One region of the Actinoplanes sp. NPDC024001 genome, then DNA from elsewhere that is predicted to be linked to it. Evidence: riboswitches for the same ligand, from Rfam matches in the RefSeq annotation. Region 1 holds a riboswitch; the other holds the start of a gene.
The links. Region 1 has a riboswitch for glycine ahead of AB0F81_RS31570 (L-serine ammonia-lyase). Riboswitches for the same ligand answer to the same signal wherever they lie in the genome.
Positions count from the first base shown of each region.

Region 2: linked by a shared signal. The riboswitch ahead of gcvP (aminomethyl-transferring glycine dehydrogenase) and the one ahead of AB0F81_RS31570 (L-serine ammonia-lyase) in region 1 are both predicted to bind glycine.

Region 1 is NZ_JBEZZB010000097.1:7,777-15,534, reverse strand. It holds gene AB0F81_RS31595 (SpoIIE family protein phosphatase) at 1-1,317, opposite strand, end outside; gene AB0F81_RS31590 (STAS domain-containing protein) at 1,314-1,631, opposite strand; gene AB0F81_RS31585 (ATP-binding protein) at 1,628-2,023, opposite strand; gene AB0F81_RS31580 (TetR/AcrR family transcriptional regulator) at 2,108-2,764, opposite strand; gene AB0F81_RS31575 (long-chain fatty acid--CoA ligase) at 2,861-4,642, shown strand; glycine riboswitch at 4,697-4,787, shown strand; gene AB0F81_RS31570 (L-serine ammonia-lyase) at 4,915-6,210, shown strand; gene AB0F81_RS31565 (hypothetical protein) at 6,355-6,984, shown strand; gene AB0F81_RS31560 (alpha/beta hydrolase fold domain-containing protein) at 6,981-7,758, shown strand, end outside.
Region 2 is NZ_JBEZZB010000201.1:2,413-10,170, forward strand. It holds gene AB0F81_RS44650 (class I SAM-dependent methyltransferase) at 1-236, opposite strand, end outside; gene AB0F81_RS44655 (peptide deformylase) at 233-721, opposite strand; gene AB0F81_RS44660 (sigma-70 family RNA polymerase sigma factor) at 743-1,255, opposite strand; gene AB0F81_RS44665 (chorismate-binding protein) at 1,373-2,587, opposite strand; gene AB0F81_RS44670 (DUF5999 family protein) at 2,710-2,910, shown strand; gene gcvP (aminomethyl-transferring glycine dehydrogenase) at 2,996-5,803, opposite strand; glycine riboswitch at 5,879-5,968, opposite strand; gene mgrA (L-glyceraldehyde 3-phosphate reductase) at 6,030-7,019, shown strand; gene AB0F81_RS44685 (nucleotidyltransferase domain-containing protein) at 7,009-7,686, shown strand; gene AB0F81_RS44690 (nucleotidyltransferase domain-containing protein) at 7,683-7,758, shown strand, end outside.

The DNA.
Region 1 (7,758 bases):
CCGGGCCCGCCGCAGCGCCTGCGCGGTCAGGTCGGCCAGCGTCCGCGCGAAGTCGATGGTGTCCGCGTCGACCTCGGTGCCCGGGGCGAAGGCGAAGCTCAGGGCGCCGAGCACCGGCCCGGCGTGGTCGCTGACCGGCACGCCCAGCTCGGTGCGGTCGGTCGCCGGGTCGTGGTGCAGGGCGGGCTGCCCGGTTCGTACCGCCCGGGCCGGCACCCCGCCGGCGGCGAGCGGCAGCAGCCGTGGTTCGGGGTGCTCGGCGGTGTGCAGCGACAGCTGCGCGGGCCCGGCGAGCGCGACCGCGCACCGCTCGCCGAGCAGGCCGCCCCCGGCGACCGCCCGGGCGATCGCCGACGAGGTGGGCGCCCGGGTGAGCTGCGCGGTCAGCGACTGCACCGCGGCGACCCGCCGGCGGGCGGCGCGTTCCGCGTCGGTGGCCGAGCGGGCGCTGTCGCGTTCGGCCACCCCGACGGTGAGCAGGCACGCGCCGACCACCGCGACGGCCAGGAACAGCTGCAGGGTGGCGGTCCGGAAGGCGATCGGGCCCTGCAGGGCGGCCCACGGCCCGTACTCGAGGCTGGTCATGATGTTGGCCGTGACCGTCATCGCCAGGCCGGCGGTCATGGTGACCGCGAGCCGCTGCTGGAAACCGAACCAGAACAGCAGCGGGATCGGCAGGTAGAACAGCGGCAGCTGCTGCGGCCAGAAGCTGAGGGCGGTCACCGCCACGGTGAGCAGCACGGCCAGCGCCCAGCGCAGCGCCGGCCCGGTGCCCGGCTGCGGCCGGTGCCGCCAGGCCAGCACGGTGCCGGCCACGGTCAGGGCGCCGGTCGCGTCGCCGGCCCAGAAGGGCAGGAACGACTCCACCCACCCGCGGCCCTGGAACATCGCGATGGTGGTGCCGCCGATCAGGGCGCCCACCAGCGGCCCGATCACCACGCAGCAGCCCAGGAAGGCCAGCAGGTGGCGGCGCTGCACCAGGTTCACCGGCCCGGGTACGAAGTGCCGCAGCAGCACCGCCCCGGTGAGCGGCTCCGCGGTGTTGGCCAGGGCGAGGCCGAGCGCGGAGTCGAGCGCCAGACCGTGCGAGAGGTCCACCGCGATCTCGGTGACCGCGATGGTGAGCAGGATCCACGGCCACTGGCGGGCGGGGCACAGCAGCAGGGCCGACAGGGTGACGCCGGAGGGCAGGAACAGCACCACGATGGAGGTGGCGTCGAAGACCACGAAGGCGAGCTGGGCGCCGATCGTGTAGGCGACCGCGACCAGGACGACGACCAGCCAGGTCGGGCGTGGACGCGGGCCGGGCGAGGTCATCCCGCGTCGGGCTCCCGCACCATCAGGGGGAGCACCCCGGTGATCTGGAGCGTCACGAGCGTGCCGCCGTGGACGTTGACCAGCCCGAAGTCGACACCCCGCTCGGCGGCGGCGGACCGGGCGCAGAGCAGCGCCTCCAGGCCGGTGGAGTCGCAGAAGCTCACCGCGCCCATGTCGATCAGCAGGCGCCGCGGCTGGAGCTCACGCACCAGCTGCTCCAGGTCCGCGCGGACGCCGGCGCTGCTGGCCAGGTCCAGTTCACCGGCGAGCGCCACCCGGACGACGTCCCCGTCGTGCTGCCGGCTGATTCTCACCGGACCTCACCCGGGTAGGGCTGCAGCTCGACGTTCACGCATTTGCCGCCGCCGTCGTCCTGCACGTACCACCGGGCGGAGAGCGCGTCGATCAGCATCAGCCCGCGGCCGCCGCGGTCGTCGGGGTGCCGCCGGCGCGGCGCCTCGGCGGACTTGTCGGCGACCGACAGCAGCACCGAACGGCCGCTGGCCTGCACCGTGATCGGCACCGAGTCGCCGCCGGCGTGCTGCACGGCGTTGGTGACCAGCTCGCTGATCACGATGGCGGCGGCGTCGAGCCAGCGCGGCTCGGTGAAACCCCAGGCGCGCAGCGAGACGGTGACCTCATGGCGGGCCTCGCTGGGCGCGTTCAGGCCGGCCGGGACGTCTATCCGTACACTTCGCTGGCTCATCGGACCCTGCCTGCCTGCCGCGCATTCGCGGACATCATGAAGGTACTCCATGGCTTGCGGCGCCGGCGGCCACGACCGGGCGGGTCACCGGGAGCCCAGCACCGCCGCCGAGACCCAGCGGAACATCGGCTCGCGCAGTGAGCGCAGGTCCGGCTCCGGGTCCTCGTCGAGCAGGTCGCAGGAGAGCTGGCGCAGCGCGTACAGGAAACCGAGGAAGGTCTCCACCGGCAGCGGCTTGAGGCCGCAGTCGCGGCCGACCCACTCGGTGTGCCGGTCGTGCAGGAAGCGGGCGATCCCGGTGAGCGCCTGCCGGCGGCGCTTGCGCGCCGGTCGGCCGGCGGCGTCCATCTCCAGCATCATCGCGCGGGTCACCACCAGGTCGGAGCAGATGGTGTCGAGGTACGCGTCGATGATCGCCGCGATCAGGTCGAGCCAGTCCTGTGGCTCGGCGGCCGCGGCGGTGACCCGCTCCAGCAGGACGGCGACGAACCGTTCGTAGGCGGCGTCGGCGCAGGCGGACAGGTCGGCGAAGACCGCGTAGAACGCCGTCCGGGACACCGCGGCGCTCTTGACCACGTCGGCGACGGTGACCGCGGCCAGCCCGCGGTCGGCGACCAGTTCGGTGAAGGCGGCGAGGATCCGTTCCCGATGGGCGGCTCGCACCGCGCCGGGGTCGAGGGCGTGGCGTCCGCGCGGGAGGTCTCGTTCCGGCGGGCTGAAGAAGACGACCGCCTCGCTCACGCCGCCATCGTCGCACGAGGGTCTGGAACTTGTAAGTACGGTGTCGTACCCTGGCCGCGCCTGATGTGACAGCCATCACTATCGACGGAGGCCGGAGTGGACGAGCTAGCCGCCTGGGAGCAAGCGCAGAAGTCGGCCCCGCCCTCGTTGGGTGCGATGCTGTACGACCGGATCGAGCGCACGCCCGGCTCGGAGGCCTACCGCTGGCCCGGGCCCGGCGGGGAGTGGCAGTCCGAGACGTGGGCGGAGCTGGGCCAGGTGGCCCGGGAGATCGCCGCGGGGCTGCTCGCGCTCGGGCTGCGGGCGGAGGACCGGGTCGCGATCATGTCCGGCACCCGGATCGAGTGGGTGCACGCCGACCTGGGGATCATGTGCGCGGGCGGGGCGACCACCACGGTCTACCCGACCTCGTCGGCGGAGGACGTCACGCACATCCTCACCGACTCGGGCAGCCGGTTCGCCTTCGTGGAGAACGCCGAGCAGCTGGCCAAGGTGCTCGACTCGCCGGTCGAGCAGGTGATCCTCTTCGACGGCGCCGACCCGTGCGCGATCACCCTCGACGAGCTGCGTGAACGCGGTAGGACGCTGCCGGCCGAGGCGGTCACCGCGGCCACCGCCGCGATCACCCCGGACCATCTCGCCACGCTGATCTACACGTCCGGCACGACCGGGCGGCCCAAGGGCGTCCGCCTGCCGCACCGCTGCTGGATCTACCAGGCCACCGCGACGCAGGCGACCGGCCTGGTCGGCCCCGACGACCTCGGCTACCTGTGGCTGCCGCTGGCGCACGTGTTCGGCAAGGCCCTCGGCGCCGCGCAGATCGCGGTCGGGCACCCCACCGCGATCGACGGTGACGTCACCCGGATCATCACGAACCTGCCCGTGGTCAAGCCGATGGTGATGCCCGCCGTACCCCGGATCTTCGAGAAGGTGCACGCCGGCGTGCTGGCCGCCGCGCACAAGGACGGCGGGGTGAAGGCCAAGCTCTTCGACTGGGCCGTCGGGGTCGGCCGCCAGGCCGCCCGCACGCGCCGCAACGGCGAGAAGGTGCCCGCCGGGCTGGCGTTCCAGCACCGGATCGCTGACAGGCTGGTGCTGAGCAAGGTGCGCGCCCGCTTCGGTGGGCGGTTGCGGTTCTTCCTCTCCGGCTCGGCCGCGCTGTCGGCGGACATCTGCGAGTTCTTCGACGCGCTCGGCCTCCCGATCCTGGAGGGCTACGGGCTGACCGAGACGTCGGCCGGCGCCTTCGTCAACCGGTTCGAGCACCTGGAGTACGGCACCGTCGGCCTGCCGCTGCCCGGCACCGAGGTCCGCATCGCCGAGGACGGCGAGATCCTGATCAAGGGCCCCGGCCTGATGGACGGCTACCACGGTTTCGACGAGAAGCTCGGCGAGTGGCTGCACACCGGCGACATCGGCGAGATCACCCCGCGCGGCTCGCTGAAGATCACCGACCGGAAGAAGGACCTGTTCAAGACCTCCGGCGGCAAGTACGTCGCCCCGCAGGTGATCGAGACCCGGTTCGCGGCGATCTGCCCGCTCTCCACCCAGATGGTGGTCTACGGCGAGGGCCGCAACTACGTCACCGCGCTGATCGACCTCGACCCGGTGGCCGTGCGGGCCTGGGCGAGCGAGCAGGGCGTCACCGGCGAGACCCACGCCGACCTGGTGCGCTCACCGCAGCTGCAGGCCGCGATCGACGCCTACGTGAGCGAGCTCAACACCGGGCTCGGCCGCTGGGAGACGGTCAAGCGGTTCACCATCCTGGAACGCAACCTGAGCGTGGAGGACGGCGACCTCACCCCGTCGCTGAAACTGCGCCGCCGCATCGTCGAGCAACGCAATGCTCACCTGCTCGACAAGCTTTACACCGGTTGACCGCGTTACCCTGGCCTGGATAGCGTCACCAGCGACAACCGAAGATTTCGCCGCTCAGCCGCTGCGGGAGAGCCCCCGGGAACGGGGCGCCGAAGGAGCAACTTCTCCCTCAGAATCTCTCAGGCCCACGTACCGCTGCGGTCAGGCGACTCTGGAAAGCCGTGCCGGTCCGCCGGTGCGCGCCCAAGGTGCAAACCGCGCTCGCGCGGTGAAGCTCTCAGGCCCCATGACAGAGCGAGGGAGGCCCACCCGCCGACCAGGGGAGCCTCCGCATGGCCGTGTCCGTCTTCGACCTGTTCTCGGTCGGCATCGGTCCGTCGAGTTCACACACCGTCGGGCCGATGCGCGCCGCCCGCCTCTTCGCGCTGCAGCTCACCGGCCTGCCGGTGACCGCCGTGCGCGCCGAGCTGTTCGGGTCGCTCGGCGCGACCGGCCACGGCCACGGCACGCCGCGGGCGGTGCTGCTCGGTCTGGCCGGTGAGGAGCCGGAGACGGTCGACACCACGCTCGAGCCGTCCACCGACGGCTTCGCGTTCGAGGTCGACCTGGTGCTGCACCGGCGGCGCTCGCTGCCCGAGCACCCCAACGGCATGACCTTCACCGCGCTCGGCGCCGACGGCGCCGAGCTGCTGCGCAAGACCTATTTCTCGGTCGGCGGCGGCTTCGTCGTCGACGAGCGGACCCGCGGGGTACGGGCGGACGACACCTCCCTGCCCTACCCCTTCTCCTCCGGCGCCGAGCTGCTGTCGCTGACCCGCGCGACCGGCCTGTCGATCTCCCGGCTGATGCTGGTGAACGAGACCGCCTGGCGCCCGGAGGCCGAGGTCCGTTCCGGGCTGCTGCACCTGTGGTCGGTGATGGCCGAGTGCATCGACTCGGGCCTGGACGCCGAGGGCGTGCTGCCGGGCGGGTTGAAGGTGCGGCGGCGGGCGGCGGCGACCGCCCGGCAGTTGCGGGCCGCCGGGAACCCGCCCGAACACGCGATGGAGTGGCTCACGGCGTACGCGATGGCGGTGAACGAGCAGAACGCGGCCGGCGGCCGGGTGGTCACCGCGCCCACCAACGGCGCTGCCGGGATCATCCCGGCCGTGCTGCGGTACTACCTGGACTTCGTGCCGGGCGCCTCGCCGGAGGGTGTGGTGCGGTTCCTGCTGACCGCCGGCGCGATCGGGCTGCTGTTCAAGGAGAACGCGTCGATCTCCGGCGCCGAGGTGGGCTGCCAGGGCGAGGTCGGCTCGGCCTGCGCGATGGCCGCGGCCGGGCTGGCCGAGGTGCTCGGCGGCACGCCCGAGCAGGTGGAGAACGCCGCGGAGATCGGTATGGAGCACAACCTGGGCCTGACCTGCGACCCGGTCGGCGGCCTGGTGCAGATCCCGTGCATCGAGCGCAACGGGATGGCCGCGGTGAAGGCGGTGACCGCGGCCCGGATGGCACTGCGCGGCGACGGCCGGCACCACGTCTCCCTCGACAAGGTCATCAAGACCATGAAGGAGACCGGCGCCGACATGAAGATCAAGTACAAGGAGACCGCCCGCGGCGGCCTCGCCGTCAACGTCATCGAGTGCTGACCGGCGCCGGCCCGAAGCGCGCCTCGCCCGTGGGGCCGTCCCGGCGCCAGGGCCGGCCCGCGATAGGCGACGTGGGACTGCTCGCCCGAGGCGACCCGGCCGTCAAGGGCGGCGTGCCCTACTGTCGGCGTCCATGGACGACGAGTGCGTGCCCGCCCGATGATCGTCGTGGTGAGCGGGCCGAGCGCGGCCGGGAAGACCACCTGGTGCCGTGCGCACCACGCGGAACACCTGGTCGAGGAGTACACGCCGGGCGGCGCCGAACCGGACGGGCCCGCGCCGGAGTTCTGGTGCGAGGTCAACTGCCGCCGGTGGCAGGAGGCGCTGGCGCGCGAGGCGGGCGCCGGGCTCGCGGTCTGCGACGACGATCCGATGAAGCTGCACTACACCTGGGCGCTCGCCCGACTCGGCCTGGTGGACCCGGCGGTCTGGCGGCGCGAGGTCGAGGTGAACCGGGCGGCGGTCGCGGCGCGGCGGCTCGGGTTCGCCGACCTCGTGCTGGTGACGGTGCCGCAGAGCGATGAGCTGCGGCGCCGGCGGGCGGCCGACACCACCCGGCGACGGCGCAACTTCGAGCTGCACCTGCGCATGGCCGGGCCGCTGCGGGAGTGGTACGAGGCGGTCGAGCGGGCCGACCCGGACCGGGTGCGCTGGGAGCTTGCGGCGGACGGGACGCTCGGCGCGGCCGCGCGGGCCGGGCGTTACGACACGGAACTGTTCGACGCGGTGGTCACCGAACTGTCGTCCGGGCGTACGAAAGGATGGTCCTCATGAACCGTGGTGTCGTGCTCGGTCTCGCCCTGCGGGTGGTGCGCGGCCTGCCGCGCCCGCTGCAGCGGGCCGTGCTGGGCCGGGCCTCGGCGGGCGAGCCGCCGCCGGTGGCCGACTTCGTGCGGATGCTGGAGATCGCCGGGGACATGCCGGAGACCGGGCCCACCGACGCCGAGCTGTTCGCCCGGTTTCCGCAGCTGGCGGCGGTGCGGGTCACCGAGCCGGCGATCGACGGCGTGCCGGCGCGGCTCTACCACGGCCCGGGCGCACCGCAGGCCGGCTTCGTCTGGGTGCACGGCGGCGCGTTCGTGAGCGGGTCGCTGCGGATGGCCGAGGCGCACTTCGTGGCGCTCGCCCTGGCCGCCCGTGGCATCGCGGTGCTGTCGCTGGACTACCGCAAGGCGCTGCACGGCGGGCACTTCCCGCAGGCGTCCGACGACGTGCTGGCCGGCTGGACGTGGGCCGTGCGCAACGCGGACCGTTTCGGAGTCGGCGTCGAGCGGCTGCACCTGGGCGGGGCCAGCGCGGGCGGCAACATCGTGGCGGGCGTGAGCAAACGGCTGCGCGACGGTGCGGGGCGGGCGCCGGCGTCGGTGGTGCTGGTCTATCCGGCGGTGCACCCGGAGCTGCCCGAGCTCTCCGGCGAGCTGCTGGCCGCGGTGCGCCGCACGCCGGGGGCGGTGAACTTCACGCCGGGCTGGGTGGCCGACATGAGCCTGCACTACGCGGGGGACGCGGATACGCTCAAGGATCCGTACGCGTTCGCGGCCAACGGCG
Region 2 (7,758 bases), on a different contig from region 1:
GTCGTCACATATCCGGCCGCCGCAAGGTGTTCCGCGTCGCGGCCGTTGCCGCAGCCGACCACGAGCGCGCGCCGGCCCTCGCCCGGCGGCAGCGGAAAGTCGCGCAGGTGGGCGCTGGGCTCCGCGATGTCCCACGGCACCTCGGCCCGGCCCGCGCCGGCCTCCGCGTACAGCGTCTCGAACCACCCGGTCGGGGTGCCCTCGGCGGCGATCTGCCGGTAGTCGCGAGCCGTCACCGCGGGACCACGCGGCGCAGCTCGCGCAGGGCCTGCCGGCGGACGTCACCGGTGAGCGTGTCGACGTAGAGCCGCCCGTCGAGGTGGTCGGTCTCGTGCTGCAGGGCCCGGGCCAGGAAGCCGGTGCCGTGGATGACCAGCGGCTCGCCGTGCTGGTCGTAACCGGCCGCGGTGACCTTCAGCGCGCGGCTGGTGGGGTAGCCGAGGCCGGGCAGCGACAGACAGCCCTCCTCGTCGGTCTGCTCGCCCTCGAAGTCGGAGAGCACCGGGTTGACCAGGTGCCCGACCTGGCCGGCCACGTTGTAGGAGAACACCCGCAGGCTGACGCCGATCTGCGGACCGGCCACCCCGGCCCGGCCCGGCTCGCGGACGGTGTCCTCCAGGTCACGCACGATCTCGCGCAGCTGCGCGTCGAAGTCGGTGACCGGGTCGGCGGGCGTGCGCAGGACCGGGTCACCGTAGAGCCGAATGGGCCGCACTGTCATGGCTCGAAGGCTATCCGGTCATTACCCGAAGAGGGCGGCCCGGTCCGGGCGCAGCAGCTGCCGCAGCTTCATCAGCGAGCGGCGGGTCTGGCTCTTCACCACGGTGACCGGCAGGCCCATCTCGGCGGCGACCTGCTCGACGCTGTGGTCGGCGAAATAGCGCAGCACCACGATCTCGCGGTCGCGGGCGGGCAGCTGCCCGAGGGCGTCGAGCATGGCCAGCCGCAGTTCCGGGTTCATCGTGTAGACCGGTTCGCGCAGGATGCCGGTGACGCTCTCCCCGTTGCTGCGGCGGCGCCGGTGGTCCAGGTAGACCCGCAGCAGCACCTTGTGGGCGTACGCCGACAGGTTGTCGCTCTCGGCGGCCCGCCCCCAGCTCAGATAGAGCCTGGTCAGCGTGGTCTGGGTGAGGTCCTGGGCCAGATGCCAGTCGCGGCAGAGCTGGAAGGCGCTGCTGCGCAGCCGTGCCGCGCCGGAGTGCGCGAAGCGCGCGAACTCCTGGCTCGGCGCCGGTCGTTCGAGGAGTTCTAGCACTGCGATTCGCCTTCTCTGGGTGCCCCGTCGTGCGCCAACGTAAGCGCTTTCCCGCCACCGGTGGGGGCGGTCGAGCAGGACACTGGCACGCTTTGGGTAGAGAGGGCCGGCAGTGGGCTATGCGGCCCCTGTGGTCAGGCCGGCCAGGGCCGCGCGGATCGGGGCGACCTTGGCGGCGGCCTCGTCGACCTCGGCGATCGGGTCGCTGTCGGCGGTGATCCCGCCGCCGGCCCAGGTGTGCACCCGGGCGCCGTCGACGGCCACGGTGCGGATGGTCAGGCCCAGATCCAGGTGGTCGTGGCCGAGCCAGCCGACCGCGCCCATGCTGACGCCGCGGCCGGCCGGTTCCAGCGCGGCGATGCGCTCCAGCGCGGCCAGCTTGGGCGCGCCGGTCACGCTGCCGCCGGGACAGACCGCGCGCAGCAGGTCGGCGAGGCCGACCTGCGCCCGCAACGGCGCGGAGACCACCGACTCGGCCTGCCAGAGACCACACCAGCGGCGTACGGCGAACAGCTCGTCCACGGTCACCGGTCCGGTGCCGGGCAGCCGGGCGAGGTCGTTGCGCTCCAGGTCGACGATCATCACGTGCTCGGCGCGTTCCTTGGGGCTGGCCAGCAGTTCGCGCCGGCCGGCCTCGGTGGCCGGCCGGGTGCCCTTGATCGGCCGGGTGATCACCCGGCCGTCGCGGACCTCGACCAGCGTCTCCGGGGAGGCGGTGGCCAGCGCCCAGCCGTCGCCGGCGAGGACCCCGCCGTAGCGGGCGCCGCGCAGCGCGGCGACCCGGCGCAGCGCCGGGCCCGGGTCCCCGGTGTAGCCGGCCGAGCCGTGGCCGACCATGTTGACCTGGTAGACGTCGCCGCGGCCGATGGCGGCGCGGACCTCTTCGACGGCGTTCGCGTGCTCGGCGCGGGTCCAGCTCTCCCGCCACGGGCCGAGGGTCCAGGCGCCGCCCCAGGCGGCGCGGGCGGGCTTCGGGGTGTGCTCGTAGACGACCGCGTAGACGTCCGGGATGCCGGGCACCGGGGTCGCCGCGCCGACGGTCCCACCAGCCATTACGGATCCGGCATCCGCGGATACGTAGAGTGCTGCTCCGCAAATAGTGCTATCGCCGAACGTCCTGTTTTTGTCATCCGTTCGGCCAAGGTTTCGCACCGGCAGTCCGTTGGCGGCCAGGAAGTCGGACAGAAGCTCGGCAGGGTCACCGGGATCACCCTGGTGCCATCGGAAGTCACGCAACGCGTGGTGGCGGGCTTGGCAGGCCGTCGGAGCGCCCGGCGGCACGCCGAGAGGAGGTCGCGGAGAGTGGTCGTTGATCTCCGTCCCGTGGACCATGTGAGAGGCGGATCGAACCCCGAATCGCGTCACCGGGTTGAACCGTTGTCGTTCGATGTGAGGTAACGTCCGTCACTGTCTTTGTGAACCTTCACACAGCCCCCAAACCGGAGAACCACAAGATGTGCCAGCACCTGATCCCCTGCCCACCAGCCGAGGCCATCGACCGTGAGGCCGCCCGGATCATCGCGACGTTCCGGGAGCAAGGCTGGAGCCTGCTCTGCAACGGTGTCATCGTCTTCGAGGACACCGGGGAGCTGCTCCCGGACGGCACGATGATCGAGCCGCACCGGGGCCCCGCACCGCACGCGCTCGCCGCCTGACACACTACTGAGCGTAACCAACTGACGGCGCAGGCCGCGATCATTGAGGACCACGACCTGCGCTTGCACCGACCATCCGGACGGGTCAGCTCTCGAACGCCTCCGGCGAGGGGCACGAGCAGACCAGGTTACGGTCCCCGAACGCCCCGTCGATGCGGCGCACCGGCGGCCAGTACTTCGCCGTCCGGTCCACGCCCTCCGGGTAGGCGGCCACCGACCGCGGGTACGGGTGAGCCCACTCGTCCGCCGACACCGACGAAGCGGTGTGCGGGGCGTTGGACAGCGGGTTGTCGTCCTTCGGCCACACGCCCGCCGCCACCTGGTCGATCTCGCCCTTGATGGCGATCATCGCGGCCACGAACCGGTCCAGCTCGGCCAGGTCCTCGCTCTCGGTCGGCTCCACCATCAGGGTGCCGGCCACCGGGAACGACATCGTCGGCGCGTGGAACCCGTAGTCGATCAGCCGCTTCGCCACGTCGTCCACCGAGACGCCGGTGGCCTTCGTGATCGGCCGCAGGTCGAGGATGCACTCGTGCGCGACCAGGCCGTTGTTGCCCGCGTACAGCACCGGGTAGTGCTCACGCAGCCGCGCCGCCACGTAGTTGGCCGCCAGCACCGCCGTCGCGGTCGCCGCGGCGAGGCCGTCCGGGCCCATCATCCGCAGGTACGCCCACGAGATCGGCAGGATGCCCGCCGAACCGTGCGCCGCCGCCGACACCGCGTGGTGCTCACCCGGCTCCAGCGGGTTGCCGGGCAGGAACTCGGCCAGGTGCTGCCGGACCGCGACCGGGCCGACGCCGGGGCCACCGCCGCCGTGCGGGATGCAGAACGTCTTGTGCAGGTTCAGGTGCGACACGTCCGCGCCGAACTGGCCCGGCTTGGCGAACCCGACCAGCGCGTTCAGGTTGGCGCCGTCCACGTACACCTGACCGCCGGCCTCGTGCACCTGGGCGCACAGGTCGGCGATGCCGGTCTCGTAGACGCCGTGCGTCGACGGGTAGGTCACCATGATCGCGGACAGCGTGTCCCGGTGCTTCTCAATCTTGGCGGCCAGGTCGGTCATGTCGACGTTGCCGTCCGCGTCACAGGCCACCACCACGACCCGCATCCCGGCCATCACCGCGCTGGCCGCGTTCGTGCCGTGCGCCGACGACGGGATCAGGCACACGTCGCGGTGCTCCTCGCCCCGGGAGCGGTGGTAGCCGCGGATCGCCAGCAGACCGGCCAGCTCACCCTGCGAGCCGGCGTTCGGCTGCACGCTCACCGCGTCGTACCCGGTGATCTCGGCCAGCCAGCCCTCCAGCTGCGCCACCAGGGCCTCGTAGCCCTCGGTCTGCGACGCCGGCGCGAACGGATGGATGGTCGCGAACTCCGGCCAGGTGACCGCCTCCATCTCGGCGGTGGCGTTCAGCTTCATCGTGCACGAGCCCAGCGGGATCATGCCGCGGTCCAGCGCGTAGTCCCGGTCGGACAGGGTGCGCAGGTAGCGCAGCATGTTCGTCTCGGAGTGGTGGGTGTTGAACACCGGGTGCGTCAGGTACTCCGAGGAGCGCGCCAGCGACTTGACCGCGCTCTCGGCGGGCGCCGCGACGGCCGCCCCGAACGCCTCCAGGACCAGCGCGACGTCCATGTCGTTCGTGGTCTCGTCGGCCGACACCGACACGTGATCGTCGTCGACCAGCCGCACGTCGATGCCGCGGTTGTAGGCCTCCGCCACGACCTCGGCGGCCCGGCCCGGCACCCTCGCGGTCACCGTGTCGAAGAACGCCGCGTGCGCCACCTCGACCCCGGCCGCGGACAGGCCACCGGCCAGCGCCCGGGCGTGGTCGTGGGTGCGCTGGGCGATCGCCCGCAGCCCGGCCGGCCCGTGGTACACCGCGTACATGCTGGCCATCACGGCCAGCAGCACCTGCGCCGTACAGATGTTGCTGGTCGCCTTCTCCCGGCGGATGTGCTGCTCACGCGTCTGCAGCGCGAGCCGGTAGGCCGGCGCGCCGTCGGCGTCCTTCGAGACGCCGACCAGCCGGCCCGGCAGCGAGCGCTCCAGCCCGGCACGCACCGCCAGGTAGCCCGCGTGCGGGCCACCGAACCCCAGGGGTACGCCGAAGCGCTGCGTCGTGCCGGCCGCGATGTCCGCGCCGATCGCACCCGGCTCCCGCAGCAGCGTCAGCGCGAGCAGGTCGGCCGCCACCGTGACCAGGGCGCCCTTCGCGTGGGCGGCCTCGATCAGCGCGGCATGGTCGCGGACCGCGCCGGACGCGCCCGGGTACTGCAGGTGCAGGCCGAAGAACTCGCCCGGCAGCTCGTCGTCCTCGACGTCGACCAGGCGGATCTCGATGCCGAGCGGCTCGGCCCGGGTCCGCAGCACCGACAGGGTCTGCGGGAACGTGTCGGCGTCCACCGCGTACACATTGCTCTTGACCTTGGAGGCACGGCGCGCGAGCGTCATGGCCTCGGCGACCGCCGTGGCCTCGTCCAGCATCGACGCGTTCGCCGTGGCCAGCCCGGTCAGGTCGGTGACCATGGTCTGGAAGTTCAGCAGCGCCTCCAGGCGGCCCTGGCTGATCTCCGGCTGATACGGCGTGTAAGCCGTGTACCACGCCGGGTTCTCCAGCACGTTCCGCTTGATCACCGCCGGGGTGTGGGTGCCGTAGTAGCCCAGCCCGATCATCGACGTGGACACAGTGTTGCGCCCGGCGATCATGCGCAGCTCGGCGATCGCCTCCTCCTCGGAGATCCCGGCCGGCAGGTCCAGCTCACCGTGCCAGCGGATCACCTCGGGGATCGCGGCGTCCATCAGCTCGCCGACCGAGTTGTACCCGATCGCCTTGAGCATGTGGGTCTGCTCGTCCGGGTCCGGACCGATGTGACGGGAAACGAACGGCGACGTCATGGGCGACTCCAAGGCTCGAGAAGGTCGACATGCAACCTCCCCCTCTGTCATACCCAGCCGGGCACTTCAGAGTCGCCTGCCCTCGCGGTCCTTTTGCCTGAGAGGTTCCGGGGAGGATTTGCCCCTTCGGCGCCTGGGACTCCAGGTCTCTCCCGCGTGGGTGTAGCCGGCAGCACTCAACCTACCAGCGCACACGGTCCGGACCGACAACCCTAGGGTGTGTGCTGTGACGTACTTCCCTGCGGACGACCGCTACACCAAGATGACCTACCGCCGCGCCGGGCGCAGCGGGCTCCAACTGCCCGCCATCTCCCTCGGCCTGTGGCACAACTTCGGCGACACCCGGCCCCTCGACCGTCAGCGCGCCATCGTCCGCCGCGCCTTCGACCTCGGCGTCACCCACTTCGACCTGGCCAACAACTACGGCCCGCCGCCCGGCAGCGCCGAGTCCAACTTCGGCCGGCTGCTCGCCAGTGACCTGCGGGCGCACCGCGACGAGCTGGTCATCTCGACCAAGGCCGGCTACACCATGTGGGACGGCCCGTACGGCGACTGGGGCTCCCGCAAGTACCTGGTGGCCTCGCTCGACCAGTCGCTGCAGCGACTCGGCCTCGACTACGTCGACGTGTTCTACCACCACCGGCCCGACCCCTCGACGCCGCTGGAGGAGACGATGACCGCGCTGGACGCGGTCGTGCGGGCCGGCAAGGCGCAGTACGTCGGGATCAGCAACTACAAGAGCGCCGAGGCCCGGGAGGCCGCCCGGATCCTGCGGGAGCTCGGCACCCCGCTGCTGATCCACCAGCCGTCGTACTCGATCCTCAACCGCTGGATCGAGCAGGACGGGCTGCTGGACACCCTGGAGGAGGCCGGCGCGGGCTGCATCGCGTTCAGCCCCCTGCAGCAGGGCCTGCTCACCGACCGCTACCTGACCGGCATCCCGGAGGACTCGCGGATCCGCACCAGCGTGTTCCTCAACGAGAGCGCCCTGGACACGGCCACCATGGGCCGGCTGCACGCGCTCAACGACGTCGCCAAGCGGCGCGGCCAGTCCCTGGCCCAGCTGGCCCTGTCGTGGGCGCTGCGCGACCCGCGGATGACCAGCCTGATCATCGGCGCCTCCAGCGTCGCCCAGCTGGAGAACAACATCGCCGCGCTCGACGGCGCGCCGCTGACCCGCGAGGAACTCGACGAGATCGACGGCATTGTCGCCTGATCTTCCCACCGCTCTGGGGGTCGTGGTCGGCTCCCGCGCCTACGGACTGCACGGTCCGGGCTCCGACCACGACCGCCGGGGTGTCTTCGTGGCACCCACCCGCGCCTTCTGGCGCCTCGACAAGCCGCCCACCCACCTGGACGGGCCGCTCGACGAGCAGTTCTCCTGGGAGATCGAGCGGTTCTGCGTGCTCGCGCTGCAGGCCAACCCGACCGTCCTGGAAGTGCTGTGGTCACCGCTCGTCGAGACGATCACTTCGGACGGCGCCCGCCTGCGGGAGGCACGCGGCGCCTTCCTGTCCCGGCGGGTCGCCGACACCTACGGCAACTACGCCCGCGACCAGCTCAACCGGGTCACCGCCCGCCGCGAGCGCACCGGCGAGACCAACCACAAGCAGGCCATGCACATGATCCGGCTGCTGCACGCCGGCGCCCACGTGCTGCGCACCGGCGAGGTCCTGGTCGACGTCAGCCACCTGCGCGACCGCCTGCTCGCGGTCAAGCGGGGCGAGGTCCCCTGGCCGGACGTCACCGCCTGGGCCGGCGACCTGCTCACCGATCTCGCCGACGCGGCCGCCGCCACCAGCCTGCCCGACCAGCCGGACCGGGCCCGGATCGACGCCCTGCTGCACGAGGTGCGCGAACGCCACCTGGAGGACCCGCGATGACGGTCACGGTGCCGCGGTGGGCGGCCGAGGCCGCCACCGCGCTCCCCTACCCGCTGCTGTTCGCCACGGTCA